DNA from 2 places in the Pradoshia sp. Z6_59 genome. Region 1 is predicted to be linked to the other one. Evidence: riboswitches for the same ligand, from Rfam matches in the RefSeq annotation. Region 1 holds a riboswitch; the other holds the start of a gene.
What was found. A riboswitch is a leader RNA that binds a small molecule or an ion and turns the genes downstream of it on or off. The one in region 1 is predicted to bind preQ1.
Positions count from the first base shown of each region.

Region 1 (11,999 bases):
GGTTCATTTTCCGATCGAATGCAGGACGGTTAAGGCCGATGATATTTACCTTAGCCCCTCTTATCAAAGAGATTCCGCTTATATTGCTTTCCATATGTACAAAGGCATGCCATATGAAGAATATTTTCAAGAGATGGAAGCGATTATGCAGAAGTATGAAGGTAGACCACATTGGGGGAAAATGCATAGCTTAGGTAAACATGAATTATTTTCCTCCTACCCTAAACTGCCGGACTTTTTAGCCGTAAGGCATGAACTAGACCCGCAAGGAATTTTTCTAAACGACTATATTAAAAAGATAATTATTGATGAATAAGAGAATAGCCTTACTATAATCTAATCTTGTATTAATAGAAATCCCAATTGGCAGGCATTGTTTCTGACACAGTATTCCTTAAGCATATCACTAGCAATCAAGTGTGAGGCAGGGATAAACATTCGGCAAGCCTATCGTGATCAAAATCGGGAAACATTGGCGACTTATTGTAATTCCTTCTTACCTGAGATGAAAAAATTAGCAGAGGAATTCATGGCAGCTTATCGAACTCAGTGGATGGAGGAGAATAAAATATTCGGTCTTGATGTATTTGATCTTCGGATGGGTGGCCTGCTGAAACGGATTCAAACCGCCATTAACCGGCTCGATGACTACCTTAAAGGGAGGATAAACGAGCTGGAAGAATTAGAACAAGAGATTCTCTATTTTGATGGCCGGAAAAAAGATGACGAAACAAACGCTATCAGTGCTAACTTATGGCATACAATTGCAACACCTTCTGTTATAGCAGGAATATAGCATTGCTTTCTTTATCCGATTTAAGGTTAAGATAAAAATGAATAAACAATATAAGAAATCAGAATATGTTCTAAAACCTATGTAAACAGCAGTCACGCTGAGTATGACTGCTGTTTTTATCACAAAACGTTCAAATTAAGCGTTTAAATCGCATTGATTAAATTTATGGAAAAATTTACAATAATTGTACAGATGATATACTTATCTTTACAATCCAGTCATCATCCTTTATGTGAAATATTTCACATAATATTATCTAATAATATATGAAAGCAAGGGGACGTTTCTGGCATGGTTGATCGAATTTGTCCCTTTTAATGAGGTGGCCACAAAATGTTGGTATTAGAACCTATTAAAGTCGGAAATTTGGAATTAAAAAACAGATTTGTTATGGCTCCAATGGGAGCAGAACTCGGGAATTTTGATCCAAGAACAGTAGATTACTATGTTGCCAGAGCGAAGGGCGGAGCATCGATGGTGATGACAACCGTTATTGCAACAGAAACTATAGATGGCCATACCCCTGCATCCACATTGACAGAAGAAAGCTTTGCAGGCTTTAAAGAGCTAGTAGACAGGGCCCATGAATTTGATTGTAAAATCTGCCTTCAAGTAGTGCCCGGAATTGGATTGGGAGGGATAGGAGAGGGCAGGGTAAGGCCTGCATCTGCCTCAGCTACACCATTATATCCCGGTGCTAAAATAACCTTTGAGGAATTGATGATTGATGAAATTAAGTTTATACAAGCTGAAATTTCCCGAACAGTGAAATTAGCGAAGAGAGCAGGAGCAGACGCCATTGAAATCCATGCTTATGGCGGGTATCTGACAGATAAATTCATGACCAAACGATGGAATATCCGAAAGGATGAGTATGGTGGAAGCTTTGAAAACCGGATGAGATTTTTAATAGAAATAATCGATGTCATCAAGGAAGACCTTGGAAGTGATTTTCCCCTCCTTGTTAAATTCACCCCGGATCATTTCTTGCCAGTGGAAGAAGGGTACAGGGGAATTGAAGAAGGAATAGAGATTGCCAAACTATTAGAAAGCAAGGGTGTCCATGCATTACATGTTGACGCTGGCTGTCATGATAATTGGTACATGGCAATGCCGCCTATTTACCAGCAGGATATGGTTCCGCAAATGATTTCATCTGCTAAAATCAAAGCTGTCACGTCTTTGCCAGTTCTTTCAAATGGGCGCTTAGGTGACATTGAAAAGGCTGAAGCAGCACTTCGAAATGGTTGGATTGATATCGCAGGAGTTGGAAGAGAGTTTTTGGCAGATCCTAATTTTCCAAAGAAAGTGATGGAAAATAGAACGGACGAAATCAGACATTGCATTTATTGTAATGAAGGCTGTATTGCTACCGTTTCTGCTGGAAAGAGCATAAACTGCGCCGTCAATCCTCTTACGGGCTATGAGGGATTGAAAGAATTGAAAGCAGCAAATGAACCGAAGCGTGTTCTGGTGATAGGTGCGGGTCCTGGTGGCTGTCAAGCTGCCATAACTGCTGCAGAAGCAGGTCATGATGTGGAAATATGGGAGAAAAAAGCCTATCTAGGAGGGAACTTTCATAATGCCTGTATGCCTCCGTTTAAGCGGGACGGAATGAAAATTCTTGATTATTATCGGACAAAACTTGACCGGTTAAATATCTCGATAAAGTATTGTAAAGAGGCAACGGAAGAGGCGATTTTAACCTATAAAGCAGATTTGGTCGTTCATGCTACCGGGGGCAATCCAATTATGCCAAGCGCAATCAAGGGGCTGAATAAGAGCCATGTTTACACAGCAACAGACGTACTGCAAAATCAGGCTCTTCTTGGAAATAAGATATCGGTTATTGGCGGCGGGCTAGTCGGCTGTGAAACCGCAGTGGTGCTTGCAAATAAAGGAATGCAGGTGACTATTATCGAAATGGCTGAAAAAATGTTACCTGAACCGTTATTTATACAAAATGCAATGATGTTAAACCAGCTTTTGCAACACCCAAATATCACGTTTAAAACATCTTCAAAAGTAACAGAAGTACAAGATCGGGCTGTGGAAATTGAGGTAAATGGCAATAAAGAATGGATCGATTGTGATAGTGTTGTGGTAGCTGCAGGATTTTCGCCTAACGATCATCTATATCACTCTTTAAAAAACAAAACGAATATTGTTAACGTTGGTGATAGCGTGAAGGTTAGGAAAGTACTCGATGCGGTACACGAAGCATATGATGCGGTCTTAAATTTGTAGAATTATAATAAAAAGCTGAGACAAATCTACGAATGAACAAAAAAGCCGGTAGAATTTTACGACGAGTAAAATTCTGCCGGCTTTGATTTTGAATCTAGTGATGTCCCTGCCTCTATTCATGCTTTATTTATATAAGACGCTTAAAAGGGCAGATCTAGTTGGACAGACTGAAGTCAAATATTTAGAATGTTGTCATAGCACATCATTCTAAATACGCTTATTTAGTACCAGTTCTTTGTGCACGCACAGGTTTAAATACAGACGATACGTACATCATTAACCCTGCAATACCAATTCCTAAAATAATGTTAAATGACTGGCCAGTGTAGAAGCCGCTGCCGAAATAGAAAATTTCACGTAATCCTTCAGATGCAAAGCGGATAGGAACCCAAGGGCGAATGAAGTTTACAAAGAAATCAGGTAGCATTTCTTGTGGTGTCATTAAAACTCCCATTCCCAATAACATGACAACCATGAATAATGTAATGGCCGGTTTACCAATCCAGGCAGTTACCCCAGAAACTAATAAGAAGAAACAGAAGGCTGCAAATGATACGAATGAACCAACCAAGAAGTAGCTAGGCATATTAATACCAGCGATTAAACCAAGCGTTGCAACGGTAAAACCAGAGAATAGGGCAATAATTATGCCGAATAATGCTTGACCTCCCATTAGGTGTAAGGCCTGTTTACGTGTTAACAATTCTTTTTTCAAAATGTTTGATGAAGCTAAGAATACAATGAAGCCACCGATTAAGGCACCTACCCAGGCAGGCACTGCCATTAAGGTTGGAGCACTTCCGTTTGCAGTTGAGGCTGTAACGGCATTGAATACTTTTTCTTCAGAAACAATCGGATTCACAAGCACAGATGCCTTGTTAGCCTCTATTTGTTGACCGTCCATTTGCGCAACAAAATTTGAAGAATATTGGTTGTTTAATTGAGTAATCAAAGCTGTTAAAGCAGTCTTCGCATAATTTGCACCTGTTATGTTATAACCTTGGTTAATATATACCTGTAAAGTTGCTGGAGAGTTGTTTGATATCGCATTCTGCAAGGAATCATTATACCCTTCAGGAATGACTAAAGCTGCATAATACTCTTTATCATCAAACGCTTCTTCAATATTTTCTTCCTTTTCATTTGTAAAAGCTAACATCGGTTCTTCGCCGTCAGTGCCTTTACTCATTTGTTCAACAGCTGATTCCACAGCGTCCACATGTACACCTTGATCATTTATAATAAGTGCAACCGGTAAATTTCTTACTTTTGGGTTTCCCTGTGCAAATAAGTTTAATGAGAATAGAGCAATTATTAATATAACTGCAATAGGAGCTGCCCATGCTAATTTTTCTTTAAATAATCTCAATCATTTTCTTCCTTTCTTAGTAAACAACATATTGTTCCGTAATATTTATTCATTTTATAATTAAGGTGTAAACAGAAGCAATAAACAAAAGTAAACAGCATGTTCATTTTTGGGAATAGAGGGTTTTTTATGAGTATTTATGAAGAAAAAAATCGTAAAACTAAACAACTTATTCAACGGTCATTTTTACAAATTCTAGAGAATAAGCCGTTTGAAACGATTACGATAGGAGATATTGCAAAAACAGCACATATAAATCGCGGAACATTTTATTTACATTATCTAGATAAATTTGATTTGCTTGACCAAATCGAACAACAATTGTTTAGAGACTTAGGAAAACATATTGACCAATTACAATCTGGATATTCATCTATATATACATTTGAAAAAGACCAAGAGCAATTAGCTGCAACTTTATTCAGCTTCATAAAAATGCATGCTCCATTATTAAAAATATTTTTAAGCAATCATGGCAGAGCAGGTTTTCACATTAGGTTTAGAGATGCCTTTGCAGAAAAAGTACGTATTAATTTAGAGAAGAACGAAAGCATTCACACAAGGTTAATAGGTTCTATGGACTATTTTTTATCGTTTATTACATCTGCTTTTTTAGGATTAATCGAACAATGGGTCCAAAATGGTCTAGATAAAACACCTGAAGAAATGACAGCCTTATATATTGATATTATTTCTTTTATTCAACAAAAGTAAGGGAGCTTTTAAATCTGGGAAAATTCATCCTACAACGCTGTTTCGTGTCTAAACAAAAGCTCTATGAAAGCCAAGATTCTTGGCTTTTTTTATTTTTCCAGCGACGAATGAAAGAGCGAACGTTTGTTTTGAGCGAAAATGTGTTCCCTGCTCTGATTATCCCCTATAATGGAAAACAATGGCTGGTTCAATAGAGCCGCCATAAGAGAACAAAACGGAGGATTAGGATGGCAAACGGGAGAGCGCATAAGAAAATTAATCTAATATTTTTAGCAATTGGAATCGGGGCCGTGTTGATCAGTTCACAGCACTATGTACATGGGATATCCGTGATAATAGGATATCTCTTCGGCACCTATTGGATGAACCCTGATTTGGATATAAAAAGCAATCCGTATCGGCGATGGGGATTCTTACGATTCATGTGGATTCCCTACCAAAAATTGAAGCATCGCTCCATCTGGACACATGGGTATGTGATTGGAGATATCATTCGGTATCTTTATGTAACGGCTTGGATTATGTTAGGAGCGGGTGCAATGAGTATCCTGACAGGTGTGCCATATGCTGCATATATAGACCAATTAGAGGAGATTGTCATTGAACATAAATTGTCTATCTTGTCCTTTATTGTCGGGAATATGCTTTCGTCTACTGCACACATTTTGACCGATCATGCTTCAACCACATTCAAAAAGATCTTTTAACCAAAATCCAAATCCCTTTTCGTCTAGTAGAAAAGGGATTTTTAGCATTTCAAGAGGGCTTATCGTTTGTTAAACCCCAAACGTTTTTCCTAAAAATGTTAAATATTTTCTTGTGTTGAACAAAAATGAATACAAAACGAGCTAAATCAAAAGAAGAGGCAAAATCAGCTCAATGATTTTGCCTCTTACATTAATCGCACAATACTTTTACTACTGCTTTTTTTACAGCTTGTGGTTGTTGCACACAAACACCTGGCATATGAGCGTCTTGAGGCATAAACACAGCAAAACATCCCTCTTTCACGATAAGATGGTTACCGTCGCCATTTAAGAACATTACATCATTTTCTTTTTGTTCCTCTACGACTTCTGTATCTTCCTTATTTGTATAAACCATTCTTTCCTCGCCTTTAATGACGTATTGGATATCTGTATATGAATAATGAGCTTCCATGCGACAGTCTTCAATAAGCTTTGTATCATACTCTTGAATCATTACGAAGACCTTGTCATTTTCAATTTCATACTTTCCTACCGGCAAAGCCTGCAAATCATTTTCCATTAAAAAAGCAAAGGCTTTCTTTAATCTTGGATGCACTCCATCATATAATGGAGCATTTGATAATTGATCGATAATCATATATGTTTCCTCCGATAAGCGATTTATCTTATATAAGTATATAAAATAGTAACATATCCAGTATTAGCGATACAAGAACTTGTATACCAGTCTGGTTTATAGGATAACAAATAGTGAAACGATACTTCCTTTATTTGGATATAGATAAACTGTATAATCAAAGGTATCCAGCTATAGTAAGTGCTTCTGGAACATTGTGAGTATGAGAGATAGGCAAGAAAGATTTCTAAATTACTTATTTTTTAGTGAGACAATATCCAGAATAGAATGGTGAAGAATCCCAGAAAGTTAGAAATGTTTCGAGAGAACGTGATAGTTAAATGAGATGATTTGGATTTGTAACGAGGACTACAATCGAGACAAGCAAAGAAGGGGAGAATTACGAATGGAAGAGTTGATAATCAGACTAGTAGAGTTAAAGGGAAGCCCTTTTGAATATGGGCTAAAGCAAAGTGAAGAAATTAAGTCGACACTGCTTTCAAATCAACTGCGTTTACTTGAGGATTTGAGCACTACTTCAAATACGAAGATAGCAAAAGAAATACTAAAGGACATGTCACCGAATCTTTTAGAGGAACTTAGAGGTTTGGCGGAAGGACTGGATATGGAGTTAGACACCATCATTAGGCTGTATAGTGGCTATGATGTAAATTTTCCAGCAATGGGTTGCACGGCATTCATAAAGGATGACTATTATGTGCGAAACTATGATTTTAGCCCTGAGCTTTATGATGCAAGACTTGTTTTCTCTAAACCAGCTGATGGCTATGCCAGTGTTGGATTTAGTCAGCAGGTAATTGGCAGACTTGATGGGATGAATGAAAAAGGGCTTGTTGTTGGATTACATTTTGTAAACAGTGAACATAAATCAGAAGGTTTTCTTGCGACAACAATTGTAAGAATACTATTGGATCAGTGTGCTAGTATAGAAGAAGCAATCGACCTTATTTCAATACTTCCCCATGGATATTGCTACAATTATTCTATTACTGATCCGAGCGGAAAAGGTGTAATAGTAGAAGCCTCTCCTCAGAAACAGATTTTTAATTACGGCCCTCCGTTAATATGTACAAATCATTTTCAATCGAAAACATTGCAAGACAAAAATGAGAAAGAGATACAAGGATCCATAAAACGTAAAGAGTATGTAAGCAGTCTATTAACAGAGGAACTTTCTCCTTTAACAGCGTATCGTCATTTTAATGACGGCAATTCTCCTTTATTTTTTAACTACTATAAAGAGTACTTTGGAACATTGCATACAGTTGTTTATTTGCCAAAGGAATTAAGTCTTATCGTTGGTGTAGGGGAGAATAGTGAACCAAAAATGTTTTCCTTAAGAAAATATTTGGATGGTAATATTAATCTTCCTAAAGTATTAAAAGGAACGATTCAACAAGCGGAATAAAATAAATGGTCCATCCCTCTGTGGTGTTGTTTAAGTAGGACATTGTTTTTAAACAGAATAGATGGCAGCGTAAATTAAAAAACGGATTAATCCCATCAATCAGTAGGACTAGTCAGATGAGCATTTTATGGAGAAGGATTGTAAATAACTTTATAGCGGAGACTAGTATGAGATTTTTTATTGAGTATATTACAATCAGTTATCTTTTTTATTTTTCCTTTTATATCCATTAATGGGTGTGGTATGATAAGAGATAATTAAAATAATATCTGAAGAATTTCAGGAGAGGTTCATAGCGGATACCCTCTATAAAAAACTATGGATACATGTCATTCTCGCCATGTCCATATATTGGACGTGGCTTTTTTGACTTTCTAAGTAGTTATTTTTATAGAAAAAGAGCATGCCCCTCCTTGGAATGATTAGATATCTAATTCAAGGAGGGTTATTTATGTCTGGTCGGCATCAAACAGAAGGATTAGAGGATTTAACGTTATTAGGAAATCAAAATGTGAAGTATGCATTTAATTATGCACCTGAAGTATTAGAGTCTGTAGATAATTTACATTCAGACCGGGATTATTTTGTTAAGTTTAATTGCCCTGAGTTTACAAGTCTCTGTCCAATTACGCAGCAACCGGATTTCGCGACCATGTATATTTCGTATATTCCGGATAAAAAAATTGTAGAAAGTAAGTCACTAAAATTATATTTATTTAGTTTCCGTAACCATGGAGATTTCCACGAAGACTGTGTCAATATCATTATGAATGACTTAATTAAACTGCTAGATCCACGTTATATCGAGGTGTGGGGTAAATTTACTCCACGTGGGGGTATTTCAATTGACCCTTGGTGTAACTATGGCCGTCCAGGTACGAAGTTTGAAGAAATAGCAAATTATCGTTTAATGAATCACGATTTATATCCAGAAAAAATTGATAATCGCTAACTGCAGGTTATGAAAATATCAATAAAATCCTTATAGCCAAGGGAGAGGTTGTTAGCAACCCTCTATAAAAAACTAAGAAGAACAGCGCATCTATCTTAGTGCTGTTTTTCATTTGAATGGAGAATGATCAATGAAGCAAGAAAAAGCATTAGTCGTGTTTAGTGGCGGACAGGATAGTACGACCTGCTTGTTTTTGGCATTAAAAAAATTTAAAGAGGTTGAGGTTGTGACATTTAATTATGGACAACGACATGCATTAGAAATTGAATGTGCAAAGCAAATCGCTAATGAATTAAACGTCCATCATCACATTTTAGATATGTCATTACTAAATCAACTTGCTCCAAATGCATTAACACGCGCTGATATTGAGGTGAAGGATGGTGCGGAAGGTGGGTTGCCATCAACATTTGTACCGGGCCGCAATTTATTATTTTTATCTTTTGCAGGTGTATTAGCGAAACAAATCGGTGCAAAGCATATTATTACAGGTGTTTGCGAGACAGATTTTAGTGGATATCCAGATTGTCGCGATATTTTTATAAAATCGTTAAACGTCACAATAAATTTATCAATGGAAGAAGCATTTGTTATACATACACCTTTAATGTGGTTGAACAAAGCAGAGACATGGTCCTTAGCAGATGAATTTGGTGCATTTGATTTTGTAAAAGAAAAGACCTTAACGTGTTATCACGGTATTAAAGCGGACGGCTGTGGTGAGTGTCCCGCTTGTAAGCTGCGTCTACAAGGAATGCACACATATTTACATACCAAACAGCATATAGGAGGATCAAAATGATACGCATTCTATTTTATTTAGTATCAATTGTAACGGCAAATGTACTGACAGCCCGCTTTGCGCCATTTGAATTTTGGATATTCATTATTCCAATGGGCTCGTTCTTAATTGGTGCAACATTTATCTTCCGTGATTTGGTCCAAAATAAACTTGGTCGTAAGAGGACATATGGTTTTATTTTCTTAGCCTTAGTATTATCAGCTACTGCATCGTATTTATTAGGAGATACCCTAATTATCGTCGCAGCTTCTGCGCTATCATTCTTAATCGCAGAAACAACAGATACAGAAATTTATACACGTTTAAAACTGCCGATGGCTTGGCGTGTCTTTTATAGTGGAATGGTTGGAGGTTTATTAGATTCAGTTGTGTTCGTCATTGTCGGACTAAGCCCATTAGGAGCTGGGTATATTCCTTGGTCAGCTGTACCAGCGGCAATTATTGGTCAGATTATCGTGAAAACGGTTATGCAAATGATTGGTGCTTATCTATTAGGGAAAGGGTTGTCTTATAAAGAAAAACATCTGGCGAAAGCATCTTAATCATTATTTAAATTATTACTTCTGTTTCAGGTATTAAAAAGTCTATCTCATACATTCCATACCGTAAAAAGGATTAAATCCTAGGTGGGGAGAGGAAGGTTATTATTTCCAACGTGTCTTTTGGGGAAATCTGAATCATCTAGAAGTAATTAAAGGGAAACTTGAGAATTATGGGACTTGAAATCTTCCCACGAACAAATCGCACGAACAAATCGTAAGAAAAAAGACAAAAGCATCTGAATTAGTATTGACACTTTTCCCAATAATAATAAGTGCTGCGTGGAATATCAGCGACTTTGATTAATTCCACCACTTCATAGATTTCCTTTAGTTCATAAATTACTTGCGCTTTGATTTGGTTGGTAATTTTTCTTGCATTTGAACTAAAGTGTTTAACTTTTTTAAATATGCATTCTCCATTTCCAGTTGCTTTATACGTGCTTCAAGTTCTTCTACAGATCCTTCAGCCGGTACAGGCTTCATTGTTTTTTTCGTGTTCTTTTTCATGGATGATTGCCCCTTTTTCTTAGAAACAAGGGCTTCATAACCGCCAATTTCAAACTTCTTCTTCCAATTTCGAATCATGCCTGGAGATGAAATGTTAAATATCGCAGCTGTGTCAATTGAAGATGTACCTGTTTCGATCATATAATTTAGTACACTCATTTTATACTCAGCAGAATAGTTTGTATAGGGTTTTAAGAATGCCTCTATACCGTTCGCTTGATAAAGGCGAACCCAGTCACCGATAACCCGTGTTGTAACACCAATATCTTTCGCAATTGCATTCATGGTTTCATATCCATTTACATAACGTTGAACTGCTTGGATCCTTTGTTCAACAGTTAATTTTGCCATAAAAAAACCCCCCGTAAAAATTAGATTAGTGTCTAACTTTTACGGGGCAGTTCATATGTTATTCAAATGCTTTTGTCCATGATGTTGAAGTGTCCTTTATTTTTTATGCTTACAGTGCATGGAAGCTACGTAACCAAAGGTCATACCTGGTCCCAATGTTGCTCCTGGTCCAGGATAAGAATGACCCATAATGGATGATGAGCAGTTACCACAAGCGTATACATTATCAAATACAGTGCCGTCTTCTTTGACAACCCTTGCTAATTCGTCTGTAACTACCCCGCCTTTAGTGCCGATATCCCCTGGGTAGACTTTCATTGCATAGTAGGGGGCCTCATTGATTTCAAGTAAATTTGGATTTGGCAAAGAAGGATCGCCGTAATATCGATCATGTGGCGTTTCACCTCTATGGAAATCTAAATCCTTACCATTTCGAGCAAATTCATTGAATCTGTTCATTGTTTTAACTAAATTTCCTTTTGGAATATTTAATTTATTTTCTAATTCCTCGACTGTGTTCCCTTTCAAAACAATATCATTGTCATAGTATGCTTGAGGGAAATCTTGCCCAGGGAAGAGGCCGGTAAAGATATATCTTTTCTTAGCCCTTGCATCTAAAATAATCCAGGAAGTGATGGCTTTCCCGTCTGTTTTTTCATTATGCTCATACATTTTATCAACGAATTCATGATATGGAGTCGGTTCATTGATATAACGATTTCCGTCTTGGTCAACGATAATCATATTCGGCAAGCCTCTATCCGCTACTAAGAAAAATGGCATACCCAAATGATTAATGACAGTAGGTGCACCCCAAACTCTGTCCATTAAACCAAACTTCGCATTCAATTTTGCGAAAGGCTCAATAATATCACCAGTTTGACCTTTTGGTGAGCTTGTCCAACTCACATCTTGTGGACTTGGAAGATATTTATCTCTCTTTTCTTGATCCCGAGAAAATCCA
Region 1 covers NZ_JBZCPP010000001.1:284,570-296,568, forward strand. Annotated here, with positions in the region: gene AC4D4B_RS01460 (D-arabinono-1,4-lactone oxidase) at 1-316, shown strand, start outside; gene AC4D4B_RS01465 (hypothetical protein) at 347-796, shown strand; gene AC4D4B_RS01470 (NAD(P)/FAD-dependent oxidoreductase) at 1,130-3,043, shown strand; gene AC4D4B_RS01475 (YhgE/Pip domain-containing protein) at 3,261-4,412, opposite strand; gene AC4D4B_RS01480 (TetR/AcrR family transcriptional regulator) at 4,542-5,126, shown strand; gene AC4D4B_RS01485 (metal-binding protein) at 5,354-5,833, shown strand; gene AC4D4B_RS01490 (NanQ anomerase/TabA/YiaL family protein) at 6,024-6,473, opposite strand; gene AC4D4B_RS01495 (C45 family autoproteolytic acyltransferase/hydrolase) at 6,859-7,881, shown strand; PreQ1 riboswitch class I at 8,161-8,207, shown strand; gene queF (preQ(1) synthase) at 8,333-8,833, shown strand; PreQ1 riboswitch class I at 8,872-8,915, shown strand; gene queC (7-cyano-7-deazaguanine synthase QueC) at 8,964-9,635, shown strand; gene AC4D4B_RS01510 (VUT family protein) at 9,635-10,177, shown strand; gene AC4D4B_RS01515 (transposase) at 10,517-11,035, opposite strand; gene AC4D4B_RS01520 (FAD-dependent oxidoreductase) at 11,132-11,999, opposite strand, start outside.

Region 2 (11,999 bases), on a different contig from region 1:
TCCACTCGATGAAGCAGCAAAAGTGCATGAGTTATTGCAGTCTAGGAAAACAGCAGGAAAGATAATACTTGAAATTCGTCGTTGAATATTAATAGCATTCTTGTAAAGCATGCAGTTCTGGCATGCTTATTTTTATTGTAATAAGAGTATGGATAAATGTGATATTATTCAAAATTATTATATTTGTATAATTTATATTGATATTAAAATGAGTGAAAAACTATTTAATTTGTATTATGTGCCATTGTTTTTACTAGTTCTTATTTTGTAAACTATTATAGTGAAATAAAATATAAGGACTGAAAAAATAATGGAATGGAAAAACATATATCGCGGTATGTTAATGGGAATCAGTGATTTAATTCCCGGTGTAAGTGGAGGAACCATAGCGTTTATATTAGGTATTTATGATCGCTTATTATTATCAATCAGTGGCTTTTTTAGCCGTGACTGGAGAAGGTATCTGGGCTTTTTATTGCCACTCGCAATCGGTATGGGGTTTACTATACTGACGTTTAGCCGATTGATTGATTATTTGCTGGAACATCATCATGAACCGACACAATTCTTTTTTGTAGGATTAATCATCGGTGTACTACCCTTTATTATAAGACAGGCAGAGGTGAAAAAACACTTTACAGGAAAGCATTATGGGGTTGTCGTTTTGGTTGCAATCATGATGGCAGCACTAGGTTTCCTGAAGCCGAATGAATCTGTTGTTATATCTGAAGTAACGCTTTTATCTGGGCTTGGATTATTCTTTTCCGGCTGGCTTGCAAGTATGGCTATGCTGCTTCCAGGCATTAGTGGCTCGTTTATATTATTGTTGCTCGGTGTTTATTCAACTGTTATTTCTGCTTTATCAGATTTAAACTTTTCGATTATTATCCTTGTAGGGGCTGGAGCAGTGGTTGGCTTTATTGTGAGCAGTAAAGCAATCAGCTTTTTACTGAGGGTATATCCACATATGACGTTTGCGGTCATAATGGGATTAATTATTGGATCTATATTTGTGGTCGTTCCTGGATTACCAACAGGAATAGGTACGATATTGCTATGTTGTATAACGTTTGTGTCAGGTCTTTTGGTAACGAAAATCTTTACGAAGTAATGATTGAATAGGAAGTAAAAGGATTGTCTCGTACAATCCTTTTTTATTTTGTTTCGCCTGCATTGTTAAAACAATTAGATAGATAGGAAAATGTCGTTTACGTTTAGAATATTAAGAATTAAGCAGAGGTATAAATTAACTAACAACTTTACAATAAAAAAATATTGGAGGTTGAATTATGATACAAAAGGGACTGAGGTTTATATTTTTGGCATTTTTTATCTTAGCAGTATCAGCATGTGGAAGTGAAAAAGAAGAGACGATAAACGAGGAAAATAAAAAGAATCATACTACAGAAGATGTAAGTACCGATAATAATGAAGGTACCGATGATAAAGAAACAAAAAATGGCGTGGCAGCAAAAGGAGAAGAGCCATCTGTATCCTCTGAGGTGTATCAAGATCGATTTACTTCTGGTAATATGGGTGTGAAAAAGATACTATATGAAAATTTAAAAATGAATGAAACTAAAAATATTGAAGACGTAATCATTACGTTAGAGGGTATACAGTATGCTGAGATCACCCCAACAGAGGCAGTTAAATCAAAGTTCAAAAATTTAAATGAAAGAGACCGTATAGCGCTTACCCTAAAATTAAAGCTTGAGAACAATTCCAAACAACCATTGATATATCAATCCATCCGTTCTTTTTTAAGGGGGAACGATAATCAAATAATCTATCTTCCAGAAACAAATCTTGAGCCGAGCCAACAAGGAGAAATGGCTGCAGGAACATCTAGTGAAAAGCTTCATGTCTTTTTAATAGACAAGGATTTGTTTTCAAAAACGCGAAATTTAAAATTGGAGTTTGGACCATTCCTAAATAGTGAAGGTAAAGATTTATTTGATGGGAAAAAGACAGAATTTGAAATTCCATTACCGAAGTAATAGCCATAAAAAGAACCGTAATTCTGCTTGTCAGAATTACGGTTCTTTCCCTGTGTTAAATATGTTGCAGATTGTTAAGAATTAATCAAATCTGGAGTCACTAAGAATGCGGCCAATCTCTTCCATATGGCCTGTTTCATCGGAGATAAGATCTTCTAGTTTGACAACTAATTCAGTTAAGCCTAATTCCTCAGCTTGTTTCTTGCGTGTTTCGTAGCGATCTATTGTATCTTTTTCTGCCTGATAGGCAGATTCAAGCATTACCTTAACATCAGTGGTTTGTTTAACTTCTGCTGGTGTTACAGTTGGTGTTCCACCCAATGTACTGATTTTTTCTGCAAGATATAAAGCATGTCCCTGTTCATCGGCTATTTCACCTTCAAAGAAAGGTTTCAGTGTTTGTCTGTATAAACCAGAAACCATTGCCGCATAGCTAGAATACATGATTGATGCAGCATATTCGTTTGCTAGATCTTCATTTAAACCATCTATTAATTCTTTTAATTTTTTTTCCATTCTATAATCCACTCCTTCTATATTCTATAATTCAAATGTACCCTACTTTACTACATATTAAGCATTTTTTTTGTGGCAGGATTTTGAAATGTTCAGGAATATTTTTACATAATAAAAAGCCTGATCCGATAAAGGGCCAAGCTTGGATTATTAAGTCAGATTAATTTTGAGAAATTAATACGTTTATTGAGAGCATACATAATTGGAGCACCAATTGTCATGACTGCTAATTCTCCAGCTGCGGTTGTTGCCCATGCAAACCAGAAAGGAAGTTTCAAAACAATATTTAACTCTATAGCAATTAAGAACATGGTAAAAGTAAAAACGAATGTATTAATAGCCATCCTTGCCCAAATATTGCGGACAAATCGGAAGGTTAGAATGGTGATTGTTAATGCTAGTATGGATTGGCCAACACCAAATATTAAATCATATGCACCCATTGATGAGAAAAAGAGGTTAGAGATAAATACTCCTATCACAATCCCATACATGTATTTTTTATTAAATACAATCAAGTGATTGAACATTTCAGGTACTCGAAACTGAATGTTCGAAAATGCGATTGGCTGTACGATTATAGTGACAGCAATATATAAGGCTGCCAAAACTCCATTTACAGCAAGCGTTCTAATATTCATTTTTTTCTCTCCCTTAGTTTTTTATCGTGGGATGGTTACGAACCACGTTTAGTATTTCCGAAGACACCAAATAATCATAAGCATAATAAGATGCATAGTCAACAAAGGATTGTAGTTGGATCATGGCAAAACATCATCGTATAGTTATGATCGACTGGCATAAATCAATAAAAGACGCCGAGAGAAATCTCGGCGTCACAGATATTTAATCGTTAGTTTAATGACTTGGAGTTAACTTTTTTGTATTAATTGGCTTTATGTCATCCTTTTTAAAGATTGTTTTACGAATCCATGGAAGAACGTAATAGTCTCCACCGAATCGGCCGGCATTTGCACCTGCTACAAGAATAACCATTCCCAGTATGATGTAGAGCGGGTTAGTAGATACTGTTCCGCCAAATAAAAACATAAAATTCATTAATAATCCAAAGAAGGCAGCTGTAGTTGTTAAGACACCAAGCAGTAACCCCAGCCCAACTAGAAATTCTCCCCATGGAATTAGGATGTTGATTAACCCTACGTTAGGAATCGCAAATTTTTCAATGAATGAACCATACATCGGATACAGTGCCCCTCCGTCTGGACCAGTTACAGGATTAGCAACAATATTTCCAAGGAATCCGGATGCATCAAATGCTCCGCCTTTAATTTTCTCAAATCCATGAATCATCCATTCATAACCAAGATACAATCTTATAATCAATAATAGTCCGGAGGCATATTTATTAGTTCGTAACCAATTCATCATTTTAAATCACTCCCATATGGATTTAACTGGCTCTAATCCGCGGTTTTTAGTGCCAGTAACTTTCTATACCTTATTTATATACCATATGCTTGATAATGTGGTGTATTATCCCTGTGTTTCATTTTTTGTACAAAAATATGTGAACCTTTTAAGTTAATACTAAAAACAACTTTACAAACGTGATATTGTTCGTTCCTTCACAAACTTTTACGCAATTATCCATTTTGTGTGGTGTATAAGGATAAAAAAACAATACTCTAAATTAAATGACCTATTTAAAAATTTATATATAAGAGTAAAATATATTTAATGATAAAAGGTTAGAAAGAGAACATTTAAGGAAAATAATAGTATAGGTGTTTGAAGGAGGAATGGGAATGAGCTTACAATCAGTTATTATTGAAGCATTACATGTTAAACCGGAAATAAACCCTAAAGAAGAAATCAAAGACAGAGTTGGGTTCCTAAAAAGTTACTTAAAGAAGAGCGGAGCAAAAGGATTTGTTCTAGGAATCAGTGGCGGTCAGGATTCTACATTGGCAGGACGTCTGGCTCAGATGGCTGTGGAAGAACTGCGTGAGGAAGGGTTTGCAGCTAAATTTATTGCTGTCAGACTTCCATATGGAGTACAGCAAGATGAAGAGGATGCTCAGCGTGCTCTGCAATTTATTAAACCAGATGAAAATATTACTTTTAATGTAAAGTCTACTGTCGATGTCATTACGGATCAATACAAAGAAGCAACTAATGAAACATTAACCGATTTTAATAAAGGGAATGTGAAAGCAAGGCTTCGTATGATTGCACAATATGCTATTGGTGGACAAAATGGACTTTTGGTAATAGGAACAGACCATGCTGCTGAGGCAGTGACAGGTTTTTATACAAAATATGGAGACGGCGGAGCTGATGTTCTTCCATTATCGGGATTGTCTAAGCGCCAGGGCAGAGAATTGCTGAAAGAATTGGGAGCTGAGGAAAGACTATATATGAAAGAGCCGACTGCCGATTTGCTGGATAATAAACCGCAGCAAGCTGATGAAACAGAACTTGGCTTAAAATATGATACGATTGACGATTATTTGGAAGGTCGGAAAGTCGATGCTGAAGCTGCATTGAAAATTGAAAAGCAATATTTAAAAACAGAACACAAACGTCAAATGCCTGCATCCATTCATGATAATTGGTGGAAATAACTAACCAAAAAGTAAGCCTGTGATTTTCATAATCATGGGCTTATTCTATTGTAAGGAGAAAATGAATCGTGATTAAGATAACGATATACTGGTATAATTAATTGAAGGAAAATAAAAAACACGAATTGTTTTAGTTAATTATCTGAGGGTATAGGATATAATCTAGTATTATATTTATTTCAAATATGACAAATGTTCCATTTTGCTATCATATTGTATTGAAGATGAAACTTTACCGAAACCATTTTGCAATCAAATTTTATTACACTATATAAGTTATAATGTATTCTATTGAACAAATTTGTGTGAGAGAACCAGGGAGGGGTCGTATGATGAATAATGAAAATAACTTGATTGAAAAGTCCTTATATAAAACCTTATTAACAAACGATAATGCGGCGAATCCGTTGCTTATAATAAGTGAAGAATTTTTGGCAGAACAACAAAAGGAATTGCCTGAGCTATCAACGCTTAGATTTGCTCAGGGAGAGCTTTATTTCCATTATAAAGACTATGAGACTTCCATTTTTAAATGGGAAAAGGTTAGCAATGATCTGGCGCCTTGGGCTATAAAGAATATGGCGGATGCTTACTTTGCAATGGCTATGTATAAAAACGCTGAAGAGCTTTATAAATCTATTGAATCAGACTCGATTATATTGAATACCGAAGTTGGGTTACAGTTATTTGCTCTATATACGAAATTGGATAAAACTGAACTGGCTGATAAAACGATTAAAAAGGTAGTTAAGTTGAATCCAGATGATTCTCAAGTGACAGAAATAGCACGTTCATTCTTTGAAGAGCAACGTGATTGGAATAGTGCAGTTGAACTTGCAGTAAATGAATCCATCCGTACGGAGTCATTGCTTTGGTATGATGTTCTGCAGTCCTATATTGATCAAGGTGTAACGAAAAATATGGAACCTGGCTATTTTTATCAGGTCTTACATAAGCTCTATTCCATTGACAGTGGTCAATTTGAACAACTTGCAGTATCTCTTTGGAACAGCTATAAGGGCGAACCGGCATATTTGCAATGGGTTCAGGGGTTTAATGATTTACTGCAGGATCTTGAACTTGTTCATCCCGAACCATGGTCAGATTTATCCTTCTTATTTAAAGAGGGTTACTTCGAATTAATTAATGGACATAAATTATTAAAAACATTAAAAGGCTTATTACCAAGTTTATTACGTAACTGGCTCCGCATTACAGATAGGAAGCATGCTCTTTTAGCTTCTTCTGCTATATTGGCATGGAATGATAATTTTCCTGGTATGATAGGCCAAGTTGATATTGATCATGCAGAGAGAGTGTTAATGCAGGCTGAAAATAACCGGAATGGCTTGGAGGATAGCGTTCGATTATTTGAGGAACTTGATCAATGGGCAAACCAAAATAATTTATCTGTAAGCGAAAGACAAAAATGGATTATTGATGAGTTATTAGATATAAATGTACAACATATTATGATTGCCGGAACTAGCGGTAGCGGTAAATCTGCCTTAATTCATTCTATCTTAGGAGAAGAGTTATTTGATAAACCAACTTCATCGGCTATCATGTTTAAAAATGCCGAAGAAGAAAGCATAATGGAAGTGACAGACTCTTCAATTAATCCACTAAATCTAGAGGAGCTTGAAGAGAAAGTTTCAAACAGAAACTTTGTTGATAACAAGCCAAGTATCATCGAATACCAGCTTCCGAGCCAATTTTTGGCCGACAATCAAATAGCAATCATCGATACTCCGGGATTCAGCATTGCAAATAATAAAATCCAGGAAGTACGCCGTTATTTGAATATGGCAGATGGTCTTTTACTTGTATTAGATGTAAATGATCCATTTACAAACAAAGAACGCGAAATTGTAATGGCCCTTCATGAACAAGCACCTGATCTGCCAATTCATTTCTTATTAAATAAAATGGATCTTGTTCACAATGATCAGGAGGCTATTCGTATAGTGGATGAAGCATGGTCCAGAATCAGTCCTTACCTGCCGAATGCAACAATCTTTGCTCATTCTGCTCATTATAGAAGCAACAGGCAGCTTTCAGATTTTGCTGAATTTATTAAAATGAATCTAACAAGTAAATATAAGGAAAGCGCACGTACTGCTAAGCTGCTTCACTTTGTACGTGAGACTATATCAAGCTTGCTCGACCAACGATTGGAAAGGGAAGAAAGCTTGATTGAATCCATTCAATGGAATGAGGACCTTTTAGCAAAACTAAATGGTGCGAAGAATCAGATGGAGGATTTGGAGAAAGAAAAAGCCGTATTGTTGCGTAAGACGTTTAAACAAAGGAAGGAAGCCATTCGCCTTGATGTGGAGGCAGCTGTACCTAAAATTCTTCGTGCCAGCAAAGATTTAATTACAGAGGACAGTGATTTCCGCAAGATTCATATAGATTTAAATGAGAAAATGAATGTACGGATACAGGAATACCTGGAGAATACCATTTTGCCTAAGTATTTTTATTCCTTAAAGGATTGGATTACCGAAGCGGAAGTAGAGTTAAAAGAGAGCCAGGCGTATTTAAAAGAAATGGCTGAAGGCTTCAATGCTATTTATCAGGAAGAACGAATGAAAATGGAATGTGATTTCAGAGTGCTGGATGATTGGCGCAGGGATGCAAACCGAATGACGAGCGGTGTACAAATGGAGACCATTAATATACTGCTTCGCCACACACCGCAACAATTATTATTGAAGAGTGCAGGCATGCTATTTGGCTCGATTGCGAATAAAAGTGTTATGTACAATAAATATACAACCTTGATTGAAACACAGGATTATACTGAGGTCGCTCAATTGATTGCAGATAAATTCCTGCTGCAATTTGATATGTTTGAAAAATCGATTACTCGAGATGTTTCAATGTTCTTTGCAGATCCGACAGAAGTAATGAATGGTGCAATGGCAGATACGACTGAGAAAATTGCTGAACATAATGGCGTGCTTGAGAAGATGCGTTCTCAGCCAGAATTGTATCGCGACCCATTAAAGCTATACGAATTGCGATTACGACAATACGAATGGATTTTGATTGGTCAAAAAGAAGTTCAAACTATTTCAAGGTAAAAAAAGGTGATTTTAGGATGGTGGTTAAGCCATTCTAAAATCACCTTTTTATATGTTTAAGAGCTTTCAGATGTTCGCAGTTTATAGAATTTGATGAAATTTTTGAGAACAACCTTTACTACTGAATAAGTAGGTATAGCTATGAGAATTCCTATAAAACCGTATAAAGAACCTGCTACAAGCAGCAATAATATAACCGTCAGCGGGTGGATGTCCAGGCGTTTTCCCATTACCTGAGGTGTAACGAGATGGCCCTCAAGCTGTTGGACAATAACTAATAGGATCAGAACTTTAAAGGCTGTAAATGGGCTGATTAATAGACCTGATATAATCGCAGGGATGGTTCCAAGGAACGGTCCAAGGAAAGGTACAACAGTCAGTAGAGTTGCAAAAATAGCTAAGATTAATGCGTTCTCAAGTCCAATAATTAGATATCCAATATACATCAGGATGCCATCGACAATTGCAACGGTAAATTGCCCGACGATATAAGTGGATAAGGTTTTATCAACATCCCTTAATATTCTGTTGCCCTCGTCCTCTACATTAGCAGGGATATGTTTTAATAAAAACGGTTTAAGTTTATGACCATCCTTAAGAAAATAAAAAACAATAAAGGGAACAATTAAAAGTACAGTAACTATGCTTGTAACCGTTGAAAAAATGGTTACAGCGTGATCAGATAATACTTTAGGAACACTTTCCGCATATTCTTTCCCGTATTGAGTGAGCTTGTCTACGGACAAATAAGTTGAAGCGGCATTCTCATTTATAATTTCCTTTGACTCGGATGTGATTGCTTCTAATCTTTCCGGTATTTTATCGATGAGTTCTTCGCTCTGAGAAACAATGACGGGCCCCAGGAAATGAAAAGCAGCGTAACCCATTCCGCCGATTAATGCATAGATGAGAAGTATACTGATCGTAATCGGCATATACTTACTCAAAAAATGAACGACCGGCCTCAATATATAATATAGGAGCCCAGCTATTAAAATCGGAAAAAAGATAGTTATAATCAGTTTTTGAAAAGGCCATATAAAGTAATCAATCTTCCCTAATAAATAGATAATGATTAGTATTAAAATAGTGCCGGTTGCATACTTATAAAAAGGTTTATTAAACCACATAGAGCACCCCCAAATGTTTAATCAACGTCTTCACATCTATACCCATAATTGGTTTACTTATACTCCAATGTAGAGTAAATAGATGGCGCCATATATCCTGAGAATACAAATAGCGATTATCATTAATAAATAAAGTGATAATCGCTGTTTAGTATTCTAATATATTAATTTCGTGTTCGAAAATGACGATTTACTGCTTTTAATTATAATTCCTAATTTATTAAATGCCTGAGCTACGCTGCTTTCTGTTTGGATACTTGAAAAATCGATTCCAAGCTGGATACTCGTTTGTGCCACCTCGGCACGGATGCCTGTCATGATTACCTCTACGCCAATTAATTTCAGTGCCTCTATCATTTGAAAAAGGCGGTGGGCGACTAAAGTATCAACGATAAATACACCAGATAAATCAATAATTAATGTGGAAATTTGATTGTCTGCACTTTGCTGAAGGGTACTTTCGTTTATAGCTCTGGCTCTGGTGGAATCAATATCACCCACTATCGGCAGTAATCCGATATTTTCAGTCAATTTAATCACAGGAGAACTTAACTCATTGATTAGGTTGGATTGTGAGTGGATTCGCTTTATCAATATGTTTGTATAGTTTTCTGTATAGCTATGTGTAAGTTGATCTATTGTAGAATTAAACTTTTCCTCCCAGAAAAAAATATCTTTAAAGGCAATATCCAAGCTGGTAATATCGATAAATTTTTGGGTGTACTTCCATATAACTCTTCTTAAAAGCCCGGCAGCATTAATAGAATTACTTAGAGGTGTACCGGATTCAAGGCGTACCTCTGCAATAGATAATGTGCGTTCTTTTATTATATAATCTCTCTCTTCTTCTGATTGAAACAAGCTGTTTGCTATTAAAAACAAATATTCTTTAAACTGCTTCTTTAATGCATTAATTGTATGGATAGATCCGTTAAGAGAATAATCTGCTTCAGTACTCTTCGGCATTAGTGAATACCAATCTTCAATTATTTCATCTGAATGAGTAATCAAATAATCATATAAGGCTTTTGATTTAGTTTCCATAATGACCTCTTTTCTTTACCATTCTATATTCAATATTTTGCGTGTATTATGAGAAAAACACAATTAATTAATTACTATTTTTAGAAGAAAAACATGGTTTATTTTAAAGGAATTTGTAGTTTTGACTTTTAGTGTAATAAAATACAAAAAAATCAAAATTAAATTGCGTATTCTTGTAAGCAACCTTATAATGTTATTCATAGACTTTTCTGAATATTTAAAATAGAAAACAAGAGGGGGCGTCATTTTGAAAAAGAAATCATTATTTATGTTTATTATGATAGCTATTATTACTGTCATTGCAGCTTGCGGTTCGAAAGAGGAAGAGAGTGCCGGCGGTGAAGGCGGTACAGATAAGACGTTGAGAGTCGTGACTGATGCGGCATATTCACCATTTGAATTCCAGAAGGAAGGTAAATTGGTTGGTTTTGACGTTGATATTGTGAATGCTGTGGCGAAGGAAGCCGGTTTTAAAGTGAATATTGAACATGTAGGATGGGATCCATTATTTGTCGAGATTAAAAACAAAAGGGCAGCGTTTGGGATGTCAGCGATCTCAATAAATGATGAACGGAAAAAAACATATGATTTCTCTGTTCCATATTTTTTATCAACCAATAAAATTCTTGTCCCGGAAGGCAGCGATATTAAATCTGCACAGGATTTAAAAGGGAAGAAAATTGCTGTTCAGGCTGGTACGACAGGTCAATTTGCGGTTGAAAAGGTAGTAGGCAAAAATAATAAAGACATCAAGAAGTTTGAAACAACTGTACTGGCGATTATGGATATGAAAAAAGGTGGTGCAAAAGCTGTTGTAGCTGATAATGGAGTTGTCGAGGAATACGCAAAAAATAATCCTAAGGATAAGTTTGTAGTAGTTAAAGACCCAAATGCATTTGACAATGAATACTATGGCTTAATGTTTCCGAAGGACAGTAAAGATAGAGCTACCGTGGATAAAGCTTTAAAAGCAATTATAGAAAATGGAACATATACTGAAATCTATAAAAAATGGTTTGGGATTGATCCAGATCTTGAAACGTTAAAAGCTCAGCAATCGAAATAATAAAGGTGTGAGAGAATTGCGTATCACAGGTGATGCTGTGCTGCGCAATCTTTGTCTAAGGGGGAACAGATGTGGACTTCAGGTGGGATATTATTGAAATTTATGCTCCATTGTTAATGAAAGGAACACTTTATACAATTGGACTCTCAATAGCTGGTATTTTAATAGGTTCGATTCTTGGGTTATTAATCGGTCTTGGTAGATTGACCAAAAGGAAATGGTTATCTATTCCCCTAAATTGCTATATTGCTTTTTTTCGTGGGACTCCAATATTTGTCCAACTCCTATTAGTTCACTTTGGTGTTGTACCAGCATTGACAGGAGAGACAAATGCCATACTCGCAACTATTCTTGCCCTCTCATTAAATTCAGCTGCATACATAGCTGAGATATTTCGAGGAGGCATTCAGTCGATTGATTCGGGACAAATGGAGGGAGCCAGGTCGCTTGGGATGTCTCATGGACAGGCTATGAGGTACGTTATTTTACCACAAGCATTTAAGCGCATTATTCCGCCTCTGGGTAATGAGTTTATTGTATTGATTAAGGAGTCATCTATAGCCGCTGTT
Region 2 covers NZ_JBZCPP010000016.1:49,819-61,817, reverse strand. Annotated here, with positions in the region: gene AC4D4B_RS15130 (quinone oxidoreductase family protein) at 1-85, shown strand, start outside; gene AC4D4B_RS15125 (DUF368 domain-containing protein) at 311-1,111, shown strand; gene AC4D4B_RS15120 (DUF5068 domain-containing protein) at 1,290-2,000, shown strand; gene AC4D4B_RS15115 (ferritin-like domain-containing protein) at 2,082-2,516, opposite strand; gene AC4D4B_RS15110 (QueT transporter family protein) at 2,672-3,157, opposite strand; PreQ1 riboswitch class I at 3,165-3,209, opposite strand; gene AC4D4B_RS15105 (DoxX family membrane protein) at 3,375-3,905, opposite strand; gene nadE (NAD(+) synthase) at 4,283-5,101, shown strand; gene AC4D4B_RS15095 (GTPase domain-containing protein) at 5,431-8,190, shown strand; gene AC4D4B_RS15090 (AI-2E family transporter) at 8,247-9,320, opposite strand; gene AC4D4B_RS15085 (STAS domain-containing protein) at 9,477-10,364, opposite strand; gene AC4D4B_RS15080 (basic amino acid ABC transporter substrate-binding protein) at 10,612-11,430, shown strand; gene AC4D4B_RS15075 (amino acid ABC transporter permease) at 11,502-11,999, shown strand, end outside.
Region 2: linked by a shared signal. The riboswitch ahead of AC4D4B_RS15110 (QueT transporter family protein) and the one ahead of queC (7-cyano-7-deazaguanine synthase QueC) in region 1 are both predicted to bind preQ1.